One region of the Clostridium sp. 7_2_43FAA genome, then DNA from elsewhere that is predicted to be linked to it. Evidence: a T-box and tRNA genes for the amino acid it is inferred to sense, from the RefSeq annotation. Region 1 holds a T-box; the other holds one or more tRNA genes.
What was found. The T-box of region 1 lies ahead of gltX (glutamate--tRNA ligase). A T-box ahead of a tRNA ligase gene usually reads a tRNA of that ligase, here a tRNA-Glu.
Positions count from the first base shown of each region.

Region 2: it has a tRNA-Glu gene. The T-box ahead of gltX (glutamate--tRNA ligase) is inferred to sense a tRNA for this amino acid. The anticodon was not compared.

Region 1 is NZ_JH815222.1:425,302-437,700, reverse strand. It holds partial or broken gene CSBG_RS03630 (transposase) at 1-106, opposite strand, end outside; gene CSBG_RS03625 (GTPase) at 189-506, opposite strand; gene CSBG_RS03620 (MarR family transcriptional regulator) at 1,028-1,210, opposite strand; gene gltX (glutamate--tRNA ligase) at 1,569-3,230, opposite strand; T-box leader at 3,292-3,528, opposite strand; gene CSBG_RS03610 (permease) at 3,612-4,145, opposite strand; gene CSBG_RS03605 (hypothetical protein) at 4,142-4,627, opposite strand; gene CSBG_RS03600 (glycoside hydrolase family 3 N-terminal domain-containing protein) at 4,911-6,107, shown strand; gene CSBG_RS03595 (hypothetical protein) at 6,275-6,955, opposite strand; gene CSBG_RS03590 (DUF4173 domain-containing protein) at 7,101-8,954, opposite strand; gene CSBG_RS03585 (helix-turn-helix transcriptional regulator) at 8,971-9,177, opposite strand; gene CSBG_RS03580 (DUF2975 domain-containing protein) at 9,192-9,686, opposite strand; gene CSBG_RS03575 (pentapeptide repeat-containing protein) at 10,146-11,333, opposite strand; gene CSBG_RS03570 (PLP-dependent aminotransferase family protein) at 11,413-12,399, opposite strand, start outside.
Region 2 is NZ_JH815220.1:98,740-111,138, forward strand. It holds gene CSBG_RS00505 (DnaD domain protein) at 1-692, shown strand, start outside; gene CSBG_RS00510 (ATP-binding protein) at 685-1,659, shown strand; tRNA gene CSBG_RS00515 (tRNA-Thr) at 1,877-1,951, opposite strand; tRNA gene CSBG_RS00520 (tRNA-Asp) at 1,980-2,056, opposite strand; tRNA gene CSBG_RS00525 (tRNA-Val) at 2,065-2,140, opposite strand; tRNA gene CSBG_RS00530 (tRNA-Glu) at 2,145-2,219, opposite strand; gene CSBG_RS00535 (hypothetical protein) at 2,357-2,938, opposite strand; gene CSBG_RS00540 (NAD(P)/FAD-dependent oxidoreductase) at 3,253-4,497, shown strand; gene CSBG_RS00545 (acyl-ACP thioesterase domain-containing protein) at 4,546-5,295, opposite strand; gene CSBG_RS00550 (DUF1858 domain-containing protein) at 5,418-5,612, opposite strand; gene CSBG_RS00555 (hypothetical protein) at 5,746-6,594, opposite strand; gene CSBG_RS00560 (adenylosuccinate synthase) at 6,743-8,032, opposite strand; gene CSBG_RS00565 (malic enzyme-like NAD(P)-binding protein) at 8,250-9,422, shown strand; gene proC (pyrroline-5-carboxylate reductase) at 9,501-10,304, opposite strand; gene CSBG_RS00575 (hypothetical protein) at 10,434-10,769, shown strand; gene CSBG_RS00580 (replicative DNA helicase) at 10,807-12,144, opposite strand; gene lonC (Lon family ATP-dependent protease) at 12,241-12,399, opposite strand, start outside.

The DNA.
Region 1 (12,399 bases):
TAACAAGCTTCTGAATAAGCCCATTTTTCCCCATAACATCATCAATAGTTTTACATTTCTTTACTTCCTCATTGTAATCAAAGTTGGTATTAATATTCTTTGTCATAATTTTTCCTCCTAAATTTATATAGTATATTATTCCAAAACCACCAGCTGTTCATACAAAAAAACAGTAGTTAGTTTTGTTTTTACACAAAACTAACTACTGTCCCTGAAAAATAGCTTTTTCTACTTAATATATTATGAATTATTGCATCTCCACTTTTATTATTTATCCTATCTAATAGTACCCAATCTCCAACAACAGGATAATCAAATATACTATTTGAAGAATATGCTAACTTCCCTGATACCTTTGCAAGTATTTCTCCCTCTACTGTTATTACCTTATACATATCTTTATATTGTACTGCTACTCTAGCAATATATAAATTACTATCATACATACTTGCTTCGTTAATATATCTTTGATTTAATCCTAAATTTAATAAGTTATTATTATTCAATTCTTAATCCTCCAAATTTTTTTAATATGGAGGAAATCACTAATTGATAATTAATAATTCAAATAAAACTTCTTAGACATTTTTACTATCCTACTAATAAATCATATTTAATCAAAAAAACTCAATTATCCATTATGCATTCTTAATTATCAATTATACTGAAGTTTCCTCCTTGTTTAATGCATTATCCATTTTAAAATTACTTAAAATATACACCATAAAACATCACATCCTTTCAAATAATTAATGGTATAAACTCTGCATAGATATATAATAAAGAATTACATTATTACCATTATTTATATAATATATTTTATATGAATATTTGTATACAAATTTTTTCAATTAACTTTAATAAGGTATATTACTAAAAATCAAACTAAGACATTATAAAATAAATCCCATTTTCAGATATTAAGATATCAAATTATTATATAATTATACTTTCAAGATTTTAAATTATAATAATTCCTTGTAAATAAAAAAAGACTACTTAATTTAAATAGTCCTTTTAAAGCATTTTAGTCGTTCTTTATTTGCCAATAACATCTTTTTGGAGAATAAATCTTTTCTTCCTTTTTAAGTTTATCCATAACCTTTGAAACTTCTTTTTTGTCTATTCCTGTTCCTTCTGCAACTGCAGTAGCATTTAATGGCTTATCGTTTTTAGTAAAGAAATCTAAAACTACATCATAATTTTCCATATGTTCATCTCCTTTTATATTCATTAATATAATTTTACATAATAATATACATCAATTTCAATAATTATTTTTAGTTTTTTAAAATTATTAACTAATATTTAATATCTGCAATTGTAATATTATAAAACTAATTTTTTCATACTTTATTTCGATTTTCTTATAAGTATTTATATGTTTTATAATAATATTCAAATTATATACATCTTTAAATAATTTTAAGCTTCATTGTTAAATTATTTTTATTTTCATATATAATTTAATCTATATAAAATATTCAAAAAGGGCGTCGCGTAACGCGACCCCCTTTTTATTATAATCAGAAATCAAAATTTTTCTTATTCTTTTTCGAATATTCCTACTATAGATTTAAAAAATTCTCAAATCTAGATCTTACCTTATCTTCACCTAATATTTGCATAATAGTATAAAGATCTGGAGTATTACTTCTATGAGATAAAGCAGCTCTTACAGCTCCAGCAACATCAGAAATCATTCCCTTAAATGCATCTGGATTTGCTTTATATTCTTTTCTATTTGCACAGTATCCAAGTTCTGCTCCAATAACCTTTAATTCTTCAAACCAATTTTCTTGGCTTCCTGAATTAAAGTTGAATTTATCTTTATATACTTTAATTATTTCTTTTGCATTTTCTAAGCTTAAAGTCTTTGGAAGCTCAACATTTTCTGCTGTTTCCTTATTGAATAATTCATCAAAGAAGTAATCCACTTTTCCTCTTACTTCATCCCACTTAGCAAAGTCTTTTCTTGGCTTTGGACCTTCTTTGTCTATATTGAAGATTTCTTTTGACATCTTTTCATTAGATTTTACTAAATCGTACATTTCCTTATCGAACTCTTTAGCCCAAGCTGTATAGTAATCATAAACTACATCTGCTTTCATTTTGCAAATAACTTCTTTACTTACATCATTTAATTTAACTATATCAAATAATGCTCCTGATTTACTCATCTTATCTAAAGCAACTTCAAATTCATGATAATCTAAGCTAGGATTTTCTGATCTCCAATCTTCAAATGTAGAGTTTATTATGTTTAATAAGTACTCTATTACTGATACCATTGGATATCCAACTTCTTTGTAATATGAAACTGCGGCTTCAGCATCTTTTCTCTTTGATAATTTTCTCTTTGAACCATTATCATTTTTCATTATTGTTGGTATATGAGCATAATTTGGTCTTTCAAAACCTAATGTATCAAATAATTGTACGTGTATAGGTAATGATGAAAGCCATTCTTCACCTCTTATAACATGAGTAGTTCTCATTAATGCATCATCTATAGCATGTGCGAAATGATAAGTTGGAAGTCCATCTCCCTTTATTATAACTATATCTTGATTATTTTCTGGGAAACTTATATCCCCTTTTATTAAATCATGGAATTCTACTCTATTTTCTACATTTCCTGGTGACTTAAATCTAACTATGTAGCTTTCACCATTATTTATTTTTTCCATTGCTTCTTCAGGAGTTAAATTTCTATCCTTAGCAAATTCACCATAATATCCTGGTGTTATTTTAGCTGCAGTTTGCTTTTCTCTAAGCTCTGCTAATTCTTCTGTTGTATCAAATGCTGGATATGCTAATCCTTTTTTGATTAAATCTTTTGCAAAAGCTCTATAAATGTCAGCTCTTTCGCTTTGTCTATATGGACCATATTCACCTTTAGATGTTTTATCTCCAGTCATTCCTTCGTTAAAGTCCATTCCAAAATTGTGCATTGTTTGAATTGTATCTTCTATAGCACCCTCAACTTCTCTTTTTTGGTCAGTATCTTCTATTCTTAAGAAGAAAACACCTTCACTTTGGCTTGCTAATCTTTCATTTATTAAAGCTGCAAAAACCCCTCCAATATGTTGGAAGCCTGTTGGTGATGGTGCATATCTTGTAACGACTGCACCTTCTTTTAAATTTCTTTTTGGATACATTGCAACATAATCTTCTGGTGTTTTATCAACATTTGGAAATATTAATTCTGCTAATTTTTCAAAACTCATATTCATCTTCCTTCCGTAGTTTAAAATTTTATATAAATAAAAAAGCCCTTCATCCTATAAATATTAGGACGAAAGACAAAATTCCGCGTTACCACCTAAATTGATTAATTAGTTAAAATTAATCCACTCATTCTCTTTAAGGGAAGAATCCCATAAACCTACTGGCAATTTTTTTAATATGCTGTTTCAGTTTATAGCTCCGGAGCTTCCTTCAATAGCATCAATTTTTAAGCTTCCACCCCTGCTTAAATCTCTGTAAAATGACTATCTATCTACTTTTCTCTTTCATAGCTTATTATTTATAGTTTATCATAAACATTATAACTATACATTTATCATTTGTAAATAATTTTATACTATTCATTTCATAACATTATTTTTTCAATCTAAATTATCACTATAAAGTCTATCCAACTCATTTTTGGGCATTAATACTTGAACTAAATACCCCATTATTATTACTCCAGGTATATCAATCAAAAGTCTTGCTAAAGTAAATTTATATCCTAGTGAAGAAAACTCAAACATTAATGTAGATATTTTAGTTACACACCAAGCATTCATAAATATTATTATATTGCTAAATTTAACTCCTTTTTTTAGAAGAACTTTTGTAAATGGAAAAGCTGCATACATTGGCCCTGCTGCTATTGATCCTATCAACATAGCAAGAGAAATTCCTTTTATACCTGAATCGTCTCCCATGTATTTCATCATAGTTTCTCTTGGAATCCAAACATCCATAAGACCAAGCATTATCATTATTGGAGGTACTACTTCAGTCATTTGTTTAAAACTTGATAAAGCTATGCCAAATGACTTTATCCCTAACTCTTTATTAAAGACTGTTACTATTACCGTTACTATAAGTAATATAATAAAAAAAGAATATCTTTTAACTAAAGCTTTTATCATATAATTGTCACCACCATTCCAACAAAAAATGCTACTATTATTGAAAAAACAAAAGCTAATATATTCCTATAAATTGCTGCCCTTTTTCCTATATGCTTAGCTTCTAAAGGAATTGTAATTATCCCGATTAAAGTAAGAGTTGATATGAGAGCTGCAACTTGGGCTATACCTGCTCCATTTTTAAGTAACATATCTCCTGTAGAAAATGCAACAAATGTAGGCATCATTGCAATACTTCCTAAGACTGCAGACAAAAGTACTCCAAATATACCACTATTACCTCCAATTATATTAGATATCGTCTCTGGCTTTAATATTGCAAGGGTTAAACCAACTATTAAGATTATGCCTAAAAATTGAGGCAATATATTTTCTATTGACTTCCATCCTTTTAACAATGCCTTCTTAGTTTTTTCCTTATCTTTTCTATATGATATTAAAAATAATATAGCTGCTGCTAAATAAAGTATTAAACTACTCATTTTATTTCACTTCTAAAAATTTATTATCAATATTATTATATAAGTTAAATTTAATTAGGTGAAAACATGATTTTCAATTAAAACTTAAAATATAAACTCTATATAAAATCAATAAAAATTACCCAATTGTGTATATATACATATAATATAGTTATAATTAATAATATATAAATTGCTAAAAAGTATCTTTAATTAAGAATTATCCTAAGTTATATATTTAAGATAAATTTAAAATCTATATTGCAATTTTGTATAAAAACTTTAAAAGTATTGGAGACATAATATGAAAAAATCAATTTTAGTTATTTCTATCATTTTGTTATTTATAGCTTCTTTTATTGTAAGTTATAAATATTTTAATTCTAAAAAAACAAATGAAAACACAAACGGAGAAGAAATCTTTGATTCAATTATAGATAACGGCTCAGATAATAATTCAAATAATAATCAAAATCAGTTCCCTAATGAAGATATCAACTTAAAAAAGGCAAAAGAATTATTGTCTACTATGACATTAGAGGAAAAAATTGGACAAATGTTTTTTATTAGGTGTATGAAAGATAGTGCACTTGAAGATTTACAAAACTATAAGGTTGGAGGATTTATTTTATTTGATAATAATATAAAGGATGAAACTAAAGAATCTTTAACTCAAACATTATCAAATTATCAAAGCAACTCAAAAATAAAACTTCTAATCGGAATAGATGAAGAAGGTGGAATCGTTAATAGGTTAAGTTGGTATCCTGAATTTAGGGCTGTTCCTTTTTATTCACCTCAAGAATTATATAATGAAGGTGGATACCCATTAATAGCCAGCGATACTAAAGAAAAAGCTGAACTATTAAAAAGCATAGGAATTAATATGAATTTAGCACCCGTATGCGATGTATCAGTAAATCCAAATGATTTTATTTATCCTAGAACTTTTGGCATGAATGCTTTAGAAACATCTAAGTATATTGAAACAGTAGTAAATACTATGAATGAAAATAAAATAGGATCTGCATTAAAACACTTTCCTGGTTATGGAAACAATGTAGATACTCATACTGGAATATCTGTCGATGAAAGGAGTTATGAAAGCTTTCAAAATTCTGATTTTCTACCTTTTAAGGCTGGAATTGATGCAGGAGCTAGTAGTATATTAGTATCTCATAATATCGTAAAGTCAATGGATGCAAATCTTCCTGCATCACTTTCTCCGAGTGTTCATAAAATCATTAGAAATGATTTAAAATTTGATGGAGTAATTATGACTGATGATTTACAAATGAGTGCTATAAAAGAATATATTGGTGATTCTACATCTGCAGTATTAGCCATAATTGCTGGTAATGACTTAATAATAGCCTCTGATTTTGATGTGCAAATACCATCTGTGCTAGAATCTATAAGAGCTGGAGAAATTCAAGAAGAACGTATAAATGAGTCTGTATTAAGAATTCTTAAGTTAAAATTTGATTTAGGGATAATTTAATAGGATAACTTTATAATTTTTAAACTTATAGTCTGACATATCACTATAAGTAATAAACAAAAAAATTGAGCATATATAAGTTTGATTTTATCCCTCCCTGAGAGTAACACAAACTTATATATGCCCAATTAAAAATGAAGAAAATAACTTCGTAAATAATTTACACTTTATTCCTCGCTACTATCATCTTTAAAAGCTTCTTTATCTTTATAATTATTATTAACTTCTTTATTAACTTTTCCTACTTCATATAAAATTCTATTTTCTATTCCTTTTATTCCTTTAGTTAATTTAGTATATTGCTTATTAACAAATGAATTTTCATTTCCACTAAGTTCTAAGTATCCTTTTTCTACTTCCATAGCTGCTTTAGTTTTACCAAAATCATTTGCATTTCTTAATTTATGCCTAGCTGATATTAATTTCTTCAAACTCTCTTCAACTATTACTCCATCACTATTTTCATTAAATTTTATTCTGTTTTTAGTATTAATACTTTCATCCTTTTTATTTTTTTCTTCTAACTTATTCTGTTTTTCTAAAGCTTCTTTTTCTTTTTCTATCAGTCTCATTTGTTGTATTTCAGATTCTACTTCAGCAATTTTTTTATTTATCTCTTCAAGCTTCATTCTCTTTTCTTTAGGATCCATTTCAGTTTCTTGAAGTTCTATTTTTTGTTCTTTAAAATCCTCTTTTAATCGCTGCAAGTTTTTTATTATTTGATTTGAACTTTTTTCTACAGCTACACTTTTTCTCTCTTCAACTTTTTCTTTCTTTTGATTTTGTGAAGCTTCTTTAAGCCTATTATATATTGGATTATCCCAATTATTTATTCTTTGAATCTGCATAAAATCCCCCCTTAACTTATTTAGATTATCGTTTCTTTTAGGCGGTCCTTTATCATTTTCTATTGTTTATATCTTCTGAATAAATTCCTAATAAATTTTATTCAAGCTTAAATCTTATTACATTAATTTTAAAATAATTAGTTTTTTATTTAAAAATCCTATTATTAAAGTAGTTATATTCATACCAGTGTTTAGTAATAGCCCTTTTATTATACCAATCGTAATAATACTTGCTTTCTATTAAACCTTTATCATAGCCTTCTTTTACTGCATCCTGAGCATCTAAGGATAATCTAGTCAAATATCTATCATCTATTTCATGTTTCGTATTAATTATATTTATATTTTGCCTTACTATATAATTATCTATATTAATATAATTCAAACATAAATATATAGTTAATCCCACAATTGCTGTTGGCTTAAACAAATACTTTCCTCTCCATATAAATGCAAGTAATATAATTAAAGAAATACATAAGAAAACTGTAAATGCTTGAACTAAAATTCTTAATCTAGTATATCCAAATTCCTCTATATATAAGTTCATCTTATATATAGCAGAAGCCCCCATATTTATAGTTAGTACTGTTATTATGCTATATAAAGAATTCAAAACATTTTTTACTCTTCTATTATTTGCTGATGTTTTAAAATTCATTATTGTTATCATTGATAAATTTACTATTACTAATGCAACTAGTTGGAAGAAACCATCTCTAGCATAGTCAGCAAAATTAAATCCAGCTGGTAAAGCCTTATTTAAATATAAATATGAAATTTGTATTTTAGTAAATACTAAATAAAGTATAGTTATTGAAATTAATATAGTAATTATTGTTGTTGAATTAAAATCTTTTTTTATTGAATTATTTTGTACATCTCTTACCTCTGTACAATTTAAACTATAGAATAACCCAAATACTAAAAACATTATTATTATTGCTATAATGGCTTTTAATATAAAGTCATAAATATTTTCTATATTAAGATATCTCCATATATTTGCTAAATAATAACTAAATATCTCATCTGCACCTGCAAGTAAGATACCGAGTATTATAATTAAAGGTATTGATATAAGTAATCCAATTAATATTGATTTAATATGATTATTTTCTTTTTTAATATTCCCTTTTTTTAATGTTTCTCTTAATACTGAAGGGATTTTAGTTGAATTGCTTAGCGATTGTCCTATAATTATTTCTAAAAATGATGTTCCAAAACCTATTAACTTGAATTCAATATTTTTAAATGTTAATAATAAAAATCCTGAAAACAGCGAAATTGGTATAACCAATAAATTTAACACTCTGAAGAATTCATTTGTAAAAATACCATAAGTAAATGATAAAATTATACTAGATGCTACAAAGAAATACCCAAGAAAACTTTTATTTTTTACTCCTACAATTAACATAAAAATTATCGTCATTAAAATTGTTAAAACAGCAACTGAAATACCTAAATATCCAAAAATAAACTTTGAGAATAATATTCCAACACCTAAAGAGAAGGCTATAAGAATTAATGCTTTATTAGTATCCATTTTTTGTTTTTCAATATCTATTTTAGAATTTCTTATTTTATATTTACTATTCATATTTATAAATTCTTTTAATGAGTCAACTGCTAAAGATTCATAATTATTTATTCTACATTGATCTAAAACATTTATAATAAGATCATTTTCCACTTTATTAATGTTATTTGCCCATCTACATTCTTCAAATACTAAACTTTCATCTATTAATTTTACTTCTGAATTAGTAGCGTCAATAAACATTAAACTAACATTATAGTCTTCTATATGAATCTTCTTGTTATAATTAATAATTGGAGAATCTTCAAATTCTATTCTTCCTTCTTTCCATCTCTCAATGCACTCTTCTGGTGTTTCTTCATTTTTCATTCCTATTATAGGGAATCGATTTTTTGATCGTTTTAATAAAAGGATTTTTTCTCCTTTCACTAAAACTAAAGCTACAGTATTGACCATATTTTCTACACCTCCATTATTCACTTATATATTCCAATATATCCCCTGGTTGACAATTAAGTTCTCTACAAATAGCTTCTAAAGTAGAAAATCTAATTGCTTTTGCTTTATTATTTTTTAATATAGAAAGGTTAGCATTAGTTATACCCACTCTTTCTGCTAACTCATTTAATGAAATTTTTCTTTTTGCCATCATAACATCTAAATTTACGATTATTCCCATACTATTCTCCTTCATCATATAGTTAAATCATTTTCTTCTTTGAACGTAACTGCCTTATCAAAAACCTTTGCTAATATAAATATAAAAGCTGATGCAAATAAAAATATAAATACTTCCATATCTGTATGAATCCCCATATTATCTACATATATAAATTTAAACTCTTTAAAATTTGAATTTATAAATAAATTAATAAAATAACATAAAGCTATTACTAATGATGATGATGATATTTTCTTGAAAGCAATTGCATTTGATCTGACAAATGGATCTCCAATTATTAATGTATTTATTATTCCTTTAAGCTGAAATACTATATAAAATAAACTGCTAATACCAATAACTAATAATACTATAACTATCCCTTTATTTATGACAATATCTTGTATTCCTCTTTTATAAAATGTAATATAGAATACTCCACCAGTAAGAGCTATTCCAAAAACTATTGTAATATTAAGTATAATAGATAGTACCTTAGATAAATTCTTTTCGTCTTTTAAATTCATAATAATCTCTCCTTTTCTAATAAATATATTAACATTCAATAAATCGTTTATCAAGTTTTTTTTATCGAAAAACAATATATTCTTATTTTATGTTATTATTTAACTTTATATATTCTTAAATTGATTTTACATAATATTTTATAGGAATTGTCATTAAATTATGTATAGAAAAAGTACTCACTCTATAGGAAAAAACTATATTAAATAAAAAAAATAATTCATAAAGATTAATGTGTAATTTTATAGATAAGGTAGCTTAAGATGTTACAAAATTAATACTTAGAGAATTAGATAATAATTTAAATTGTTAATTTAAAACTAAAAGAGGTGTTAAAAACACCTCTTGTTATTCGAATATTTTAATTAGTCTTAATTATGTAGGTACTTTAAATTTATTTCTAGTAACTACTTAGCTTTTATATTTTATAATATTCCTTATATTTATAACTATATTTATATTTATCTTACTATCTTTTTTACTAATGCTCCAGTTCCTATTCCCATCATTAAGACTCCTAATAACATTTCTATATTACTTAGCATATAAGAAATCGGAGCTGGTTGAGCCTCATTAAGTCCTACTGCTGCAAACATACCTACACTTAAATTTAAGCTTTCGTTATAATCCCTTAAAAATTCTCTAAATGTATGACCATTTTCTAAAAATGAATATCTAACAATTTGTTCATCTACTTTTATTCCAAAAATCAAATATAAAATCGAAAATACAAATATTACAAAAAGTGAAAAATATGCTGCATATAATGGTCTTTCTCCATATCCACAAGTTACTAATCCTAAAAATGACATTATTCTTGGGATAGGTTTTAAAACCTTTCTTTGTGTTTTTCTACACAAAAAATAATACTCACCAAAATTATTAACTAAGTTATTTTCCTTAAATTTATCTGCTATATTTTCATATACTGTATATATACCTTCATATTCATCTCTATTTTTCTTTCTTAATTTTATTTTATCTATAAATGTTTTTTCATCTAACTTACTTTTATATTTATCCCTAAATTCTAAGTCTTCTATATATGAATTTACTATTTTAGCACCAGATAAATCAGTATCTATTATTATTATTTTCTTTAAATCACAATTAAATATAATTCCACTTGTCATATCATTTAATTCAAAATTAGTATTTCTTAAATTGCACTTATTAAAAATGATATGTCCTATATCACAATTTAAGAATTTTGCATATACATTACATTCATTAAATTCACACGAAAAATTATCTTCCTTATTTAGATTAGGTGTCGTATCACTTTCTTGCTTAATAAAAATACATTCATCAAAAACTGCACCCCCACCTATGAAGTCGCAATTTATAAAATAGCATCCTATAAACTTACATCCCTTAAATTTTATATTGGAAAATTTGCAATTTATAAATTTCGTACAAATTATATCTGTATAACTTATCTCCTGAAATTCATCTTCACTTTTAGGATGCCCTCCACCTAAAATACTACCATTAAACTCTTTAAAACTATACTTTTCATTTGGAATATAATTACTAGATATATTTTTATCTTTCTTAATTTGATTAAATAATCTCTCATTATTTTTAGTTCTATTTTCGAATTGTATTTTAGCTTTATATACTTCTTCTTTAAAATTAATATAAGACATAATACATGCTCCTTACAAATGAGTATTTTATCCGCTTATATTATTATGTCTATATATTATTTTATTAATCACTTATTTATTATAGTTCCCAGGCTTCTTTTAATAATATTACTGCTTCTTCTATTTCTTTATTAGTTAAACTAGCATACCCTAAAAAAACTACACTTGCATTAATTTTCATATTTGAATATGAATTAGATAAACCTAATATCTTTATTTCTTTCTTATCTGCTTTTTTAATTAATTGCTCTTCTGTCATTCCATTATTAACCTTTAATAATAAATGTAAACCTGAGTTAGTACCTATTATTTCACTTCCTTTAAGATGTTTTTTTATTAATGACACTAAAAGCTCTCTTTTTTTCTTATATATATTTCTCATTTTGTTTAAATGTCTTTCAAAATACCCATCTTCCATAAATCTAAATAAAGATTGTTGATCTATCCTTGAAACTGTGCAAGTAAGAAAACTAAAATTCTTTCTATATATTTTAATTAATTCATTAGGTAAAACCATATATCCTATTCTAATTGAAGGTGCAAAGCATTTAGAAAAAGTTCCTAAATATATGACCTTCTCCATAGTATCTAAACTTTGAAGTGCAGGTATTGGTTTACCTTCAAATCTAAACTCACTATCATAATCATCTTCAATTATATATCTATTACTTTTTTCATTTGCCCAAGATAAAAGTTGCATTCTTCTACTTATTGGCATTATAGCTCCTGTAGGAAATTGATGAGATGGTGTTATATGAATTATATCTACATTGCTATTATTAAGATTTTCTATACTTATACCCTGACCATCTATATTTATAGGGTTAGCTTCTATTTTATGTGTCTTTAATATTTTTCTTATTTTATAATAACCTGGTTCTTCCATACCATAACTCTTATCACTACCTAAAATATTTATTAATATTTGAACTAAATACTCTGTTCCTGCTCCAATAACTATATTATCAGCAGTTGAATTAACTCCCCTAGAAAACCTTAAATAATTAGAAATAGCTTCCCTTAAATTTCTATCTCCTTGAGAATGTCCTATTTGTAATAAATTTTT
Region 2 (12,399 bases), on a different contig from region 1:
AGAACGAAATTAATATATTAGCTGAGCTTTCAGATGAATCTAACAATGGTATGCTAAAAGATATAGAAAAATTATTAGGCAGACCACTATCCCCTAGCGAGTTCACAACTTATATAAGCTGGAAAAGGGACTTTAATTTTTCTTCAGAGCTTATACTACTACTTATAGAGTACTGTGCTTCTAAGGGAAAAACAAATCATAGATATATAGAAAAGGTTGCCTTGGCTTGGCATGAGATGAGCATAAAAACAATTGATGATGCTCAAAATTATATAAGAAAAACAGAGGATAAATGGGGTACCTATAGAGAAATCTTAAAATTCTTAGGAATTAGAAATACTGATATAATGAAACCTCAAGAAGATATGTTAGAAAAATGGACTACAAATTATAACTTTTCATTAGAAATAATAAAGAAAGCATGCGATATTTGCTTCCAAAGGTTAAACAGGGCTGATTTTAAGTATATAGATGGAATATTATCCAGTTGGAATAAAGATAACTTAAGAACATTAAAAGAAATTGAAGAAAAAGAAGTTTCTTATAAAAATTCATCTTCTAAAAAGAATTTTAACAATCAAAAGTCAAATTCATATGAAAAGCCTAAATTAAGATTCAATAACTTTAAAGGCCGTGACTATGATTATGACGATTTAGAAAAGAAATTATTAGGATGGGATAATGATGATTAAAGGATATGAAAAAGAACTAACATTAATATATGAAAATATACGACTTGAAGAGGAAAAAAACTTAGAAAAAAGACGTAAAGAAATAAAGCAAAAACATCCAGACATATTAGAATTAGATAATTTAATTCAGAAAAAATCCCTTAATTTAGCTATGTCAATTTTAAAGGGTTTAAATGAATTAGAGCTCAAAAATCTAAAAGAAGAAATAGTTGATCTTAGATTTAAAAAATATGAGGCTCTAGTGGCTAACGGATATGATCAAGAATATTTAACACTTCATCATAGATGCCCTAAATGCAAAGATCAAGGATATATCGGTAGTACAAAATGCATTTGCTATAAGAATAAATTAGTTAACCTTTACTATAAGGACTCTGATTTGCAAGATTCATTAAGAATTAATAACTTTAATAATTTTGATTTATCTTTATTTGCTAATTATAAAATAAGCGATGATAAATACACACCTAGAAAAAATATTGAAAATATTCTTGAGTATGTAAATAGAGATTTTATACCAAACTTCTCTAAAAGTGACGACAACATATTATTTTATGGTGATTCAGGAACCGGAAAGACTTTCCTAAGTTGCTGTGTGGCAAAAGAGCTCCTTGATAAAGGTTATTTAGTTGTTTATAGAAGTATAGATGAACTTATTAAAAATTTAAGAGAAATAAGATTTGAAAATAATTATAATTTAGAAGATCTTTTAATAAACTGTGATCTATTAATAATAGATGATTTAGGCGCAGAACAACTTACTGAATTCTCTGCAACAGAATTCTTTAATTTTCTCAATAAGAAACTATTAAGAAAGAAAAAGATGCTAATTTCTACAAACTTATCTTTACCTGATATAAGTAAGAATTATTCTGAAAGAATTTCTTCTAGACTCCTAGGGAATTTTAAGTTATATAAGTTTTATTCTGAAGATATAAGGATTCAATTAAATTTAAAGAAAAAATAAAAAGAGAGATGTATCAAAATAAATTTTGATATTAGCCTATAAAAAGGGAAGTTCGAATTCGAACTTCCCTTTTTGAGCATATATAAATAATAAATAAAACTTCTATTTAATCTTAAAAACATCCTTAAGCAAGTAAAATCAATGGTCTAAAAGAGGCTCACGAAACGTTATACCCTTACAAAAAACAAAAAAGACTCTAGATAATTCTAAAGTCTTCTGGAGCTGGCAATAGGAATCGAACCTACAACCTGCTGATTACAAGTCAGCTGCTCTACCGTTGAGCCATGCCAGCGCATGTTAATTTTTATCGCACTTTAAAGTGGCGACTCAGAAGGGGCTCGAACCCTCGACCTCCGGCGTGACAGGCCGGCACTCTAACCAACTGAGCTACTGAGCCAAATTTTATGGTGGAAACAACAGGGATCGAACCTGTGACCCTCTGCTTGTAAGGCAGATGCTCTCCCAGCTGAGCTATGCTTCCATAATGGTGACTCCTAGGGGAATCGAACCCCTGTTACCACCGTGAAAGGGTGGTGTCTTGACCGCTTGACCAAGGAGCCATGTTTCTTTTTGCTTTTCTCAACCGAGCTGTTCTGTCGGCGAGCACATTAACTATAATACATAAATTTTAATATAGTGTCAACACTTTTTAACAACTTTTTTTTTTATTTTTAAATTACTTTATTTATACGCGCATTTAAGTCAATAATTTAGTACCGTCATTATCGAACTTTACTACATTTATAACCTTTTCATATCTTAATAAATGGGATTGATTTTCTTTTATTTCTTTTTTTATTTTATTCATTTCAAAATTACAAAATTCTAAAAATTCTTCTTTCTTTATTTCTTCTATATTTATATTATAATTACTTTTCCTAAAATTTTGTCCACTAGCAATTATCCTTATAGGAATCTTATTATTTATTATACAGATTATCTCCTTTTCCCATATTCCTCTCTTATTTACTGAGTACTTATCCTTTAATAAGTTTATTTCCTCTACACACTCTTTAAATTGATTCTTAAAACTATCAAATAATATTTTATAAAATTGTACAGATATTCCCCTATTTAATTTTATTTTTAGAAAGTCCTTATTATTTATTAAAAATTCATCTACGTCTGATTCTGGAATGAATCTCAAATCCTTATTTAAAAATATATTAATTCCCTTAGAGTTAGGATAATTTACTACACATTGATCATAGTTCATTCTTCTTAACTTAAATTCTTTATTATAATCTTCATTATCTTCATTAATTACTTTAACTATCATAATTTCACCTCATTACTATATCTCATGTAATTTAAGCTAACCGTATTTCATTTATTCCTTATTTATTTATCTCTTTACTTATTTTATTATTCCATATTTATAAATTTATATTATATATATTTTTTTAATATTACAGTTTTAAAGAACTTATATTATAATGTGTATTAACTCATATTTACTGGTTTATATAATAGAATTTATATCTAAACTTAAGAGCTACTAAAAAATTTTACATATATAGAATATTATTATATTAACCAAAAAATTTATAATATGATAAAATTAAAATTATTAATTTATTAAGGAGATTTATTATGATTCATCATGATTTAATTATAGTTGGTGGTGGTGCTTCTGGCTTATCAGCAGCTATTACTGCTAAAGATTTTGGATTGGATGTTGCCATAGTCGAAGGTACTGATAGGATAGGAAAAAAAATATTAACTACAGGAAATGGTCGTTGTAACATCTCTAATAGAACAATTTCATTTCCTTTCCTTTCCTACCATAGCGAAAATCCTGGCTTTTTTACAAATGTTTTATCAAGTTTTAGTGTAAATGACACTGAAAATTTCTTTTTATCATTAGGACTTCCAATTGTAGAATTAAAAAATGGTAAAATGTATCCTAAATCACTTCAAGCATCTTCAGTTGTAGATATATTAAAATTAGCTTTAGAAGATCGAAGTATTCCTTTATACACAGATTGTAAAGTAAAAGATATCCACAAGAAAAATGTTTTTAAGTTATCCACAAGTAACGAAGAAAATAAGTTATTCACATGTAACAAATTAATTTTAGCTTGTGGAGGAAAATCAGCAGTGAAAACAGGATCTGATGGTTCTGCTTATAACTTAGCAAAATCATTTGGGCATTCAATAATTGAAACCATTCCTGGAATAGTTCAATTAAAGTTGAGTTACCCTTATTTAAAATCCATAACAGGAGTAAAATTTGATGGGTATGCAACATTATTAGTTGATGGTGAACCCATAAGAAAAGAATTTGGAGAAATTCTCTTTACTGATTACGGAATATCAGGCCCTCCAATTCTTCAAATTTCAGGTCATGCATCTAAAGCTTTATTAAAGAAAAAAAACATTGAAATTATTGTAGATATGATGCCTAATCAATCATTATCTGAAATAGAAGATTTTATGGAAAGTCATTTTGCAATGTTTTCTCATAGACCTGTTATAAATTCTTTAATTGGAATAGTAAATAAAAAATTAATTCCAACGTTATTAAAGGAAGCTAAGATAGAAAATTTACATAAGCCTTGCTATGACTTACAGTGGGATGAGAAAAAAAGACTTATTAACTTATTAAAGAATTGGAAATTTAAATGTATTGATACTAATGGATTCAATCAAGCACAAGTTACTATTGGAGGAATAAACACTAAAGAGGTTGATCCAAAAACACTTGAATCTAAGCTAGTTAAAAATTTATATTTTTGTGGAGAAATACTAGATGTAGATGGCGACTGTGGTGGCTTTAATCTCCATTGGGCTTGGAGTTCAGGAAATTTTGTTTCAAAAAATATAGCTAATTCTTAATATAAAAAAAGGAGTAATAAACAATCAGCTTATTACTCCTTTTATAATCTAGCACTTATTCCAACGACCAATTAATCTCGTTAATTCTTTTCCATCAACAGTTTCTATTTTGTGAATAGTAACTATTTCATCTCCCTCTTCTACTCTAACATCTGTAAATACCTTAACTTCTTCGCCATATTTACATTCCTTCTCAAATGTTACCTTAACTTCACTTAATACATAATTATTTACAATATCTTCTGGTAATGTCTCAACAGCCCAATCAATGTATTTAGTATTATTTACATGCTTATTAAAATCTATATCTGTATATCTTATCTTGAAGTTTCTTTGATACTTATGTTCATCAATCTTTTCTAATCTAGGAAGCTTAAATTCCTCTTTCATATCGCCATCCACACCATAAACATTATATTGTTCCTGTGGTATTCTCATCATTCTTCTTTTTTCTAAGTTAACTAATAAAAATATAGCATTAGCAGATACAACTATATTTCCACTACTATCTTTAATTTCATAATTCCTCAAAGCATAAAATTTCTTAAACCCTACTGCTTCAGTTTTCACTGATAATTTTTCTCCATACATTGGATGTCTAAATACTTTTACATGATAGTTATAAAATACCCATGTCATATTATTTTCTAGTAAACTTTCCATACCTGAACCAAGCTCTTCTGATTGCTTTGTACCTATATCAGATAAAATATTTATTATAGTTGACATTGTACATCTTAAATTGCTATCTACATCATAATAATGCAATTCATATTCCTTACTATAACTTTTCCCCATAATATCCTCCTAATCCAAACATCAAAACCTTGTATCTCTACAGAGTTGATGTACTATTATAATTATAGCACTTTTTATATAATTTTGAAAAAACTATACTTAAAGATTCTTATAACTTCATTTTAATAGAATCTATTATAATTCAATTCATTGATTAATCTCTCTATATCTATTCCCTTTTTTATGCACATATCTTCTATTGTAATTCTACTATTACTACTAAAAATTCCACATCCTATCCCAAAGCTTAATAATATTTGTTCAACTTGAGGATTTTCTTGTATAGCCTCTAATACGGTCATATCTTTATTTATCATATACTCACCTCTACTATGTTTTCTTTTTATAGTATTAGTTTTATTTATATTATTATGTATAAGGTCATTTATACATATAAAATAAAAGGCCTATTTAACTAAATATAATCTAGTTAAATAAACCTTTCTCAATTTACATTATAGGATCTATAAAATTTTCTACAATATTACTTCTATCTAATGATAGTATATTTAAATAAGATATTGTATATGCTTGAATTGAATATTGTCCTATTATAGCTATTACTATCCCAACTAAAGGTATTACTTGAATGATAGCTAAAACTAATCCAATACCTATTGTTATTCCAGATATAGCTGCCAATTTCCCTATAGTTGACCAGAAATATCCCTTTTTAAATAGCATAAATGTTTCCCCTATTGCTTCAGTAATAGTTAAATCCCTTACTATTAGCATTGAAGTAAATAAAGATGTTAATGGTGTCACAATAACAATTATTGCAATTATTAAAGGAATTAATATTATTAATCCAATTCCAACAGTTAATAAAGCTAATAGCATTGTTAATAAGGCTATTACTACCACAAATGCAAAAGTCATTAACCAAACTAATATATTTAATCCTAAAATACTCCATTTTCTTTTCCAAACATATTTATTGGCAGATCTCCAACTTACTTCATTTCCTTTATTAGCATCATCTAGTATTTTAGTTATAATTCCATTTGCATATAACATCAATACTGATGATATTAATGCTATTAAAATTATAAGAAATATTGTTCCTATTCCTATGAACGGTATTGCTTCATCAAAATAAGAATATGAATACGAGTATGAGTATGAAATATTTATTAAGCTTGAAAAAACTATCCCTATTATTACTCCAAATAAAACTACAATTGTAGGAACGATAAATATTCCAATAACCTTTAAAATTTCTAACACATTATCTTTACATAAATTAAATGCTCTCGATAACATTTCTGAAACTGATAAATGAATTTTCCTCTCTTCCATAAATTCACCTCCTATATTTAAATCATATTAACATATATATTAATTTTACCACAATTTATTTACAATATTTATTAAATATATTCTTTTTTATACAATATCATAAATAATTAAGGAGAGTATTATAAAAGTTAATACTCTCCTATATATTTTATAATTCTTTTGTTACTCTTATTGTTTGATCTCTTCTTGGACCTACACCAACTATTGATATCTTTGTACCTGTAAGTTCTTCAATTCTTGTTAGATACTTTTTAGCATTTTCAGGCAATTCATCATAACTTCTAGCCTTTGCTACTTCTTCACTCCAACTATCGAACTCTTCATATATAGGTTCGCACTTTGCTAAATCATCTAAACTTGCAGGGAAGTAATCTATAACTTTATCATTAAACTTATATCCTACACAAATTTTAAGTTTTTCTAATCCAGCTAAAGTATCTATCTTAGTCACACATAATGATGTTAATCCTGATACTCTTACTGTTGTCTTTAATATGACAGCATCTAACCATCCACACCTTCTAGATCTTCCTGTAGTTACTCCATACTCATGACCCTTTTCTCTTATCCATCCACCGATTTCATTATCTAATTCAGTTGGAAACGGCCCCTTGCCAACTCTTGTTGTATATGCCTTTGCAATTCCTACTGCATTAGTAACCATGGTTGGTCCAATTCCAGAGCCACTAGCTACACCGCAAGCTGTAGTGTTTGATGATGTAACATATGGATATGTTCCATAATCTATATCTAAAAGCATTCCCTGAGCGCCTTCAAATAAAACTGTTTTATCTTGTTTTATTTCATCATATAACCTTACTGAAGTATCTTGTACATATGGTTTTAATCTTTCTGCAAGTTCTAGATATTCTGAAAGTATCTCATTATAATTTAATTCTTCTCCACCTAAGACATTTACTATATATTTATTTTTAGAATCTATATTTTCCTTTAATTTTTCTTTAAATATATTTTCCTTTATAAGATCACATACTCTTATTCCAGATCTTTCAAACTTATCTGTATAACAAGGTCCTATTCCTTTTCCTGTTGTACCTATGTCATTTTTCCCTCTAGCTTTTTCCTTTAGTTTATCTAAAATCTTATGATATGGCATTATAACATGCGCTCTATCACTTACTATAAGTTTTTCTGGTGTAACTTTAACACCCTCACCTTCTAGGTAATCTATCTCTGTAAATAAAGCCTTAGGATCTACAACAACACCATTTCCTATAATATTTAATTTATTATCATATAATATTCCTGATGGGATTAAATGAAGTTTATATTGCTTATCTCCAACTTCAACTGTATGACCCGCATTATTTCCTCCTTGGAATCTAACTATTACCTCTGCTTCTTCTGCAAGGTAATCCGTCATCTTTCCTTTTCCTTCATCTCCCCATTGAGCTCCTAGAACAACAAATGCTGACATTTACATTGCCTCCTTGTTAAAGGACCTATGAGTCCTTCATTAATAAAATTAATTAATATTAATCTCCACATAACATATTATCAAAGCATAAATGAACTTTCAACTAATTTGCGAATATTTTTTTGCATTAATTTAATATAATTCGTATAATGAAGATAGTAATTACTTATATTTTTGATTAAAATAAATAATTTATTCTATAAAAAGGAGTATTAATATGAATATTTATGAGAAATCCCTAAAATATCATGAAAACTTGAGAGGTAAAATTGAAATAACATCAAGATTTAAAATATCTAATGAAAATGATTTAAGTTTAGCATATACTCCTGGAGTAGCTGAACCATGTAGAAAAATACATAAAGATCCTAATGATGCCTATATCTATACAAGAAAATGGAATACTGTTGCAGTAATATCTGATGGAACAGCTGTGCTTGGATTAGGTGACATTGGTCCTTTAGCATCTCTTCCTGTCATGGAGGGTAAATCTATATTGTTTAAAGAATTTGGAAATGTAGATGCCTTTCCATTAGTTTTAGATACTAAAGATGTTGATGAAATAGTTGAAACAATTATAAGGATATCTAAAGGCCTAGGAGGAATAAATTTAGAAGATATATCTGCTCCTAGATGTTTTGAAATAGAAAAAAGACTTAAAGAAAAATTAGATATACCTGTTTTTCATGATGATCAACATGGTACAGCTATAGTTGTATTAGCAGGCTTAATAAATTCATTAAAATTAGTTAATAAAGATATTAAAAATATAAAAATTGTTATAAATGGTGCTGGCTCTGCTGGAACTGCTATATGCAAGTTATTAGTTTCCTTTGGCGCAAAAAATATAATAGTATGCGATAAGTCAGGAATAATTAGCTCTTATAATCCAAATTTAAATGATTCAATGAAAGAATTAGCCCTAATTACTAACAAAGATAACATAAGTGGCAATTTAAAAGATGCCTTAATTGGTGCTGATGTATTTATAGGGGTTTCTGCTCCTAACTTAATCACACAAGAAATTGCTAATAGCATGAATTCAGACTCAATAATTTTCGCTATGGCAAATCCTATTCCAGAAATATTCCCAGATGATGCAAAGGAAGCTGGGGTAAAAATAATAGGTACAGGAAGATCAGACTTTCCAAATCAAGTTAATAATGTATTAGCCTTTCCTGGGATTTTTAGAGGTGCTTTGGATGTAAGAGCCTCCGATATTAATGAGGAAATGAAAATTTCAGCTGCATATGCTATTGCTAATTCTGTAGATAAGAATGATCTGAATTTTGATTTTATATTACCTAAGGCATTTGATTTAAATGTTCAAAAAGCAGTTGCTGAAGCAGTTAGAAAAGCTGCAATTAAAAGTGGGATTGCTAGAATATAATATTTTATTATTTACTATATAAATTTAGTATTTTTATAATTAAAAATAACAAGAGGAGATTTAATAAATCTCCTCTTGTTATTTCATATTTTTAGATTTTTCGGCACACTTTTCCATTGCCTTTATTACTGCATTTCTAAATCCATTACTTTCTAACTCTGTTACAGCTTCTATAGTTGTTCCTCCTGGAGAACAAACCATATCCTTTAATTCAGCTGGATGCTTACCTGTATCTAAAGCCAATTTTGCCGATCCCAATATACTTTGCTCCGCCATTTTATATGCCTTATTTCTTGGTATTCCAAGTTTTACAGCAGCATCTGCCATAGCTTCTATAAACATAAATACATAAGCTGGAGATGATCCACATAATGCAATAAATCCATCAAAATACTTTTCTTCTAATATTTCATATTTACCAAAATTTTTAAAAATATTGCATATAAGTCTTAATTCTTCTTTATTTACATTTAAATTAGGACAAATAGCTGACATTCCCTCACCAACTAAAGCTGGTGTATTTGGCATAGTTTTTACTATTTTATAATCTTTATCTAACCATTCTTCTAAGTCAGATAGATTTATTCCTGCAGCTATAGATACTATTATAATATCCTTTTTTAAATTTCCTTTTATTTCGTTAATAACCTTTTTATACATATTAGGCTTTATAGCCAAAAATAATATATCAGAAAACTTTGCTACCTCTATATTATCTAATGTACATTTTACCTTAAACTCATCTATTATATTACTCTTTGATTCTTCACTTCTTGTTGATACCATAATATTATCAATATTTATATAATTTGAACTTATAAGTCCATTAAGCATTGCTTTTCCCATATTTCCACAACCTATAAATCCTATCTTTTTATTCATTACTTTCACCTTCTCTTTAATTCATTGTAAATAAATTTCTTAATTAATTATTATTTATAAGTTTCACCATTATACTCATAGGATAGCTTTATATTTTAAACATAAACTAGCTATAAAGGAGGGATAGTTATGACAAATAATTTATTGCTCACAGATAGAGAAAATAAAATAAATAATTTATTAGAGTTTAATCCTTCAAAAGAAAATATAAAACCTATTATTAAAGTAGTAAATAGAGACAAGTTCTACGACATTTATATTTTACTTAGAGGTTTAACTAAGGAAGAAATTTTAATAAAGTATATAAACAACTTTCTTATTTTAAATCTCTCCTTAAAAAATAAATACAATAATAAAGTAAATTTTAAAAGATCATTTTATTTAAAAAATGTAGATATAAACAATACTGAAAATATTGCCTGTGCTAATTTAATTTACTTTAAAATTCCTAAAACTCAAAATTAAATTTAAAAATAAAGCTATGCATAAGCATAGCCTTATTTTATTCTTTATAAACTAGCTCTAAATTGGCAAATTTACTTTGTGATCCTATCCAAGCCATTTTAACAGTTCCCACTGGGCCATTTCTTTGTTTTGCTATAATACATTCACCTATGTTCTTTTCTTCTGTTTCCTTATTATAATACTCATCTCTATATAAGAACATAACAACGTCAGCATCCTGCTCTATTGACCCTGATTCTCTTAAATCCGAAAGCATTGGTCTATGATCAGCTCTTTGCTCTGGGGCACGTGATAACTGAGATAATGCAATTATAGGGCATTCCATTTCTTTTGCAAGAGCCTTTATAGATCTAGATATTTCTGAAACTTCTTGTTGTCTACTTTCACTTCCAGCGCTACCACTCATTAGTTGTAAATAGTCTATAAGAATCATATCTATTCCATGTTCCATTTTTATCTTTCTACATTTAGATCTCATTTCCATTACACTTAAACCAGCCGTATCATCTATATAGATTTTAGCTTTAGATAAAGGACCCGTAGCTCTAGCTATTCTTTCCCAATCATCATCATCTAAATTACCAGTTCTAAGCTTTAACATATCAACATTAGCTTCAGAACAAAGCAATTTATATGCTAATTGCTCCTTAGGCATTTCTAAAGAAAATATAACTACACTTTTTCCTTCCCTTAATGCTGCATTTTCTGCTATATTTAATGAAAATGTAGTTTTTCCCATAGATGGTCTAGCTGCAATAAGAACCATATCTCCTTTTTGGAATCCTGATGTCTTAGCATCTAAATCTCTTATTCCTGAACCAACACCAGTTATTGACCCCTTATTATTAAATAATCTTTCAATTTCTATAAATCCTCTTTCCAAAACTGTAGAAAGTGGTTCATAATCATTTGATCCTTGTTTTTCTGCTAAATCAAAAATCTTTTTTTGAGCTAAATCTAATACATCATCAACTTTATCTTGTTTATTGTAACTTTCTTCTATAATAGCTGTAGATGATTTTATTAACTTTCTTAATAGTGATTTATCTTCTACTATTTTTATATAGGCTTCTAAATTAGCAGTCGTAATTACTGATGAACTTATTTCTGATATATAAGTAACTCCACCAGCCTTATCTAGGTTATCTGTTGATTTTAAATATTCTAATAAGGTTACAAGGTCAACAGCCATATCTTGTGAGAACATTTCTCTAATAGCCTTAAATATAACCTTGTGCCCATCTCTATAAAAGTCTTCATCATTTAATTTTTCTAAAGACTTAGCAATAGCACTTTTATCTATTATCATGGACCCAATTACAGACTGTTCTGCTTCTAAACTTTGAGGTAAACTCCTCATTATTGGTGCTTCCATATGTAACCTCCTTCCTTTTCATAATAATATATTATATCAAACTTTTATATTATATAAAATAAAATTAAGCTTCCAAAAGGAAGCTTAATTAATAATTTACTTTTCAAATACTATTTCCATCAATTCTTCTATATGACTTATAGCTTTAACTTCTATATCTTTTAATTCTAATGGTATTTCTTTTTCATTTGCCTTAGGAATAACAACAAGTTTTATTCCTTTTCTTCTAGCACCATATATCTTCTCAAATATTCC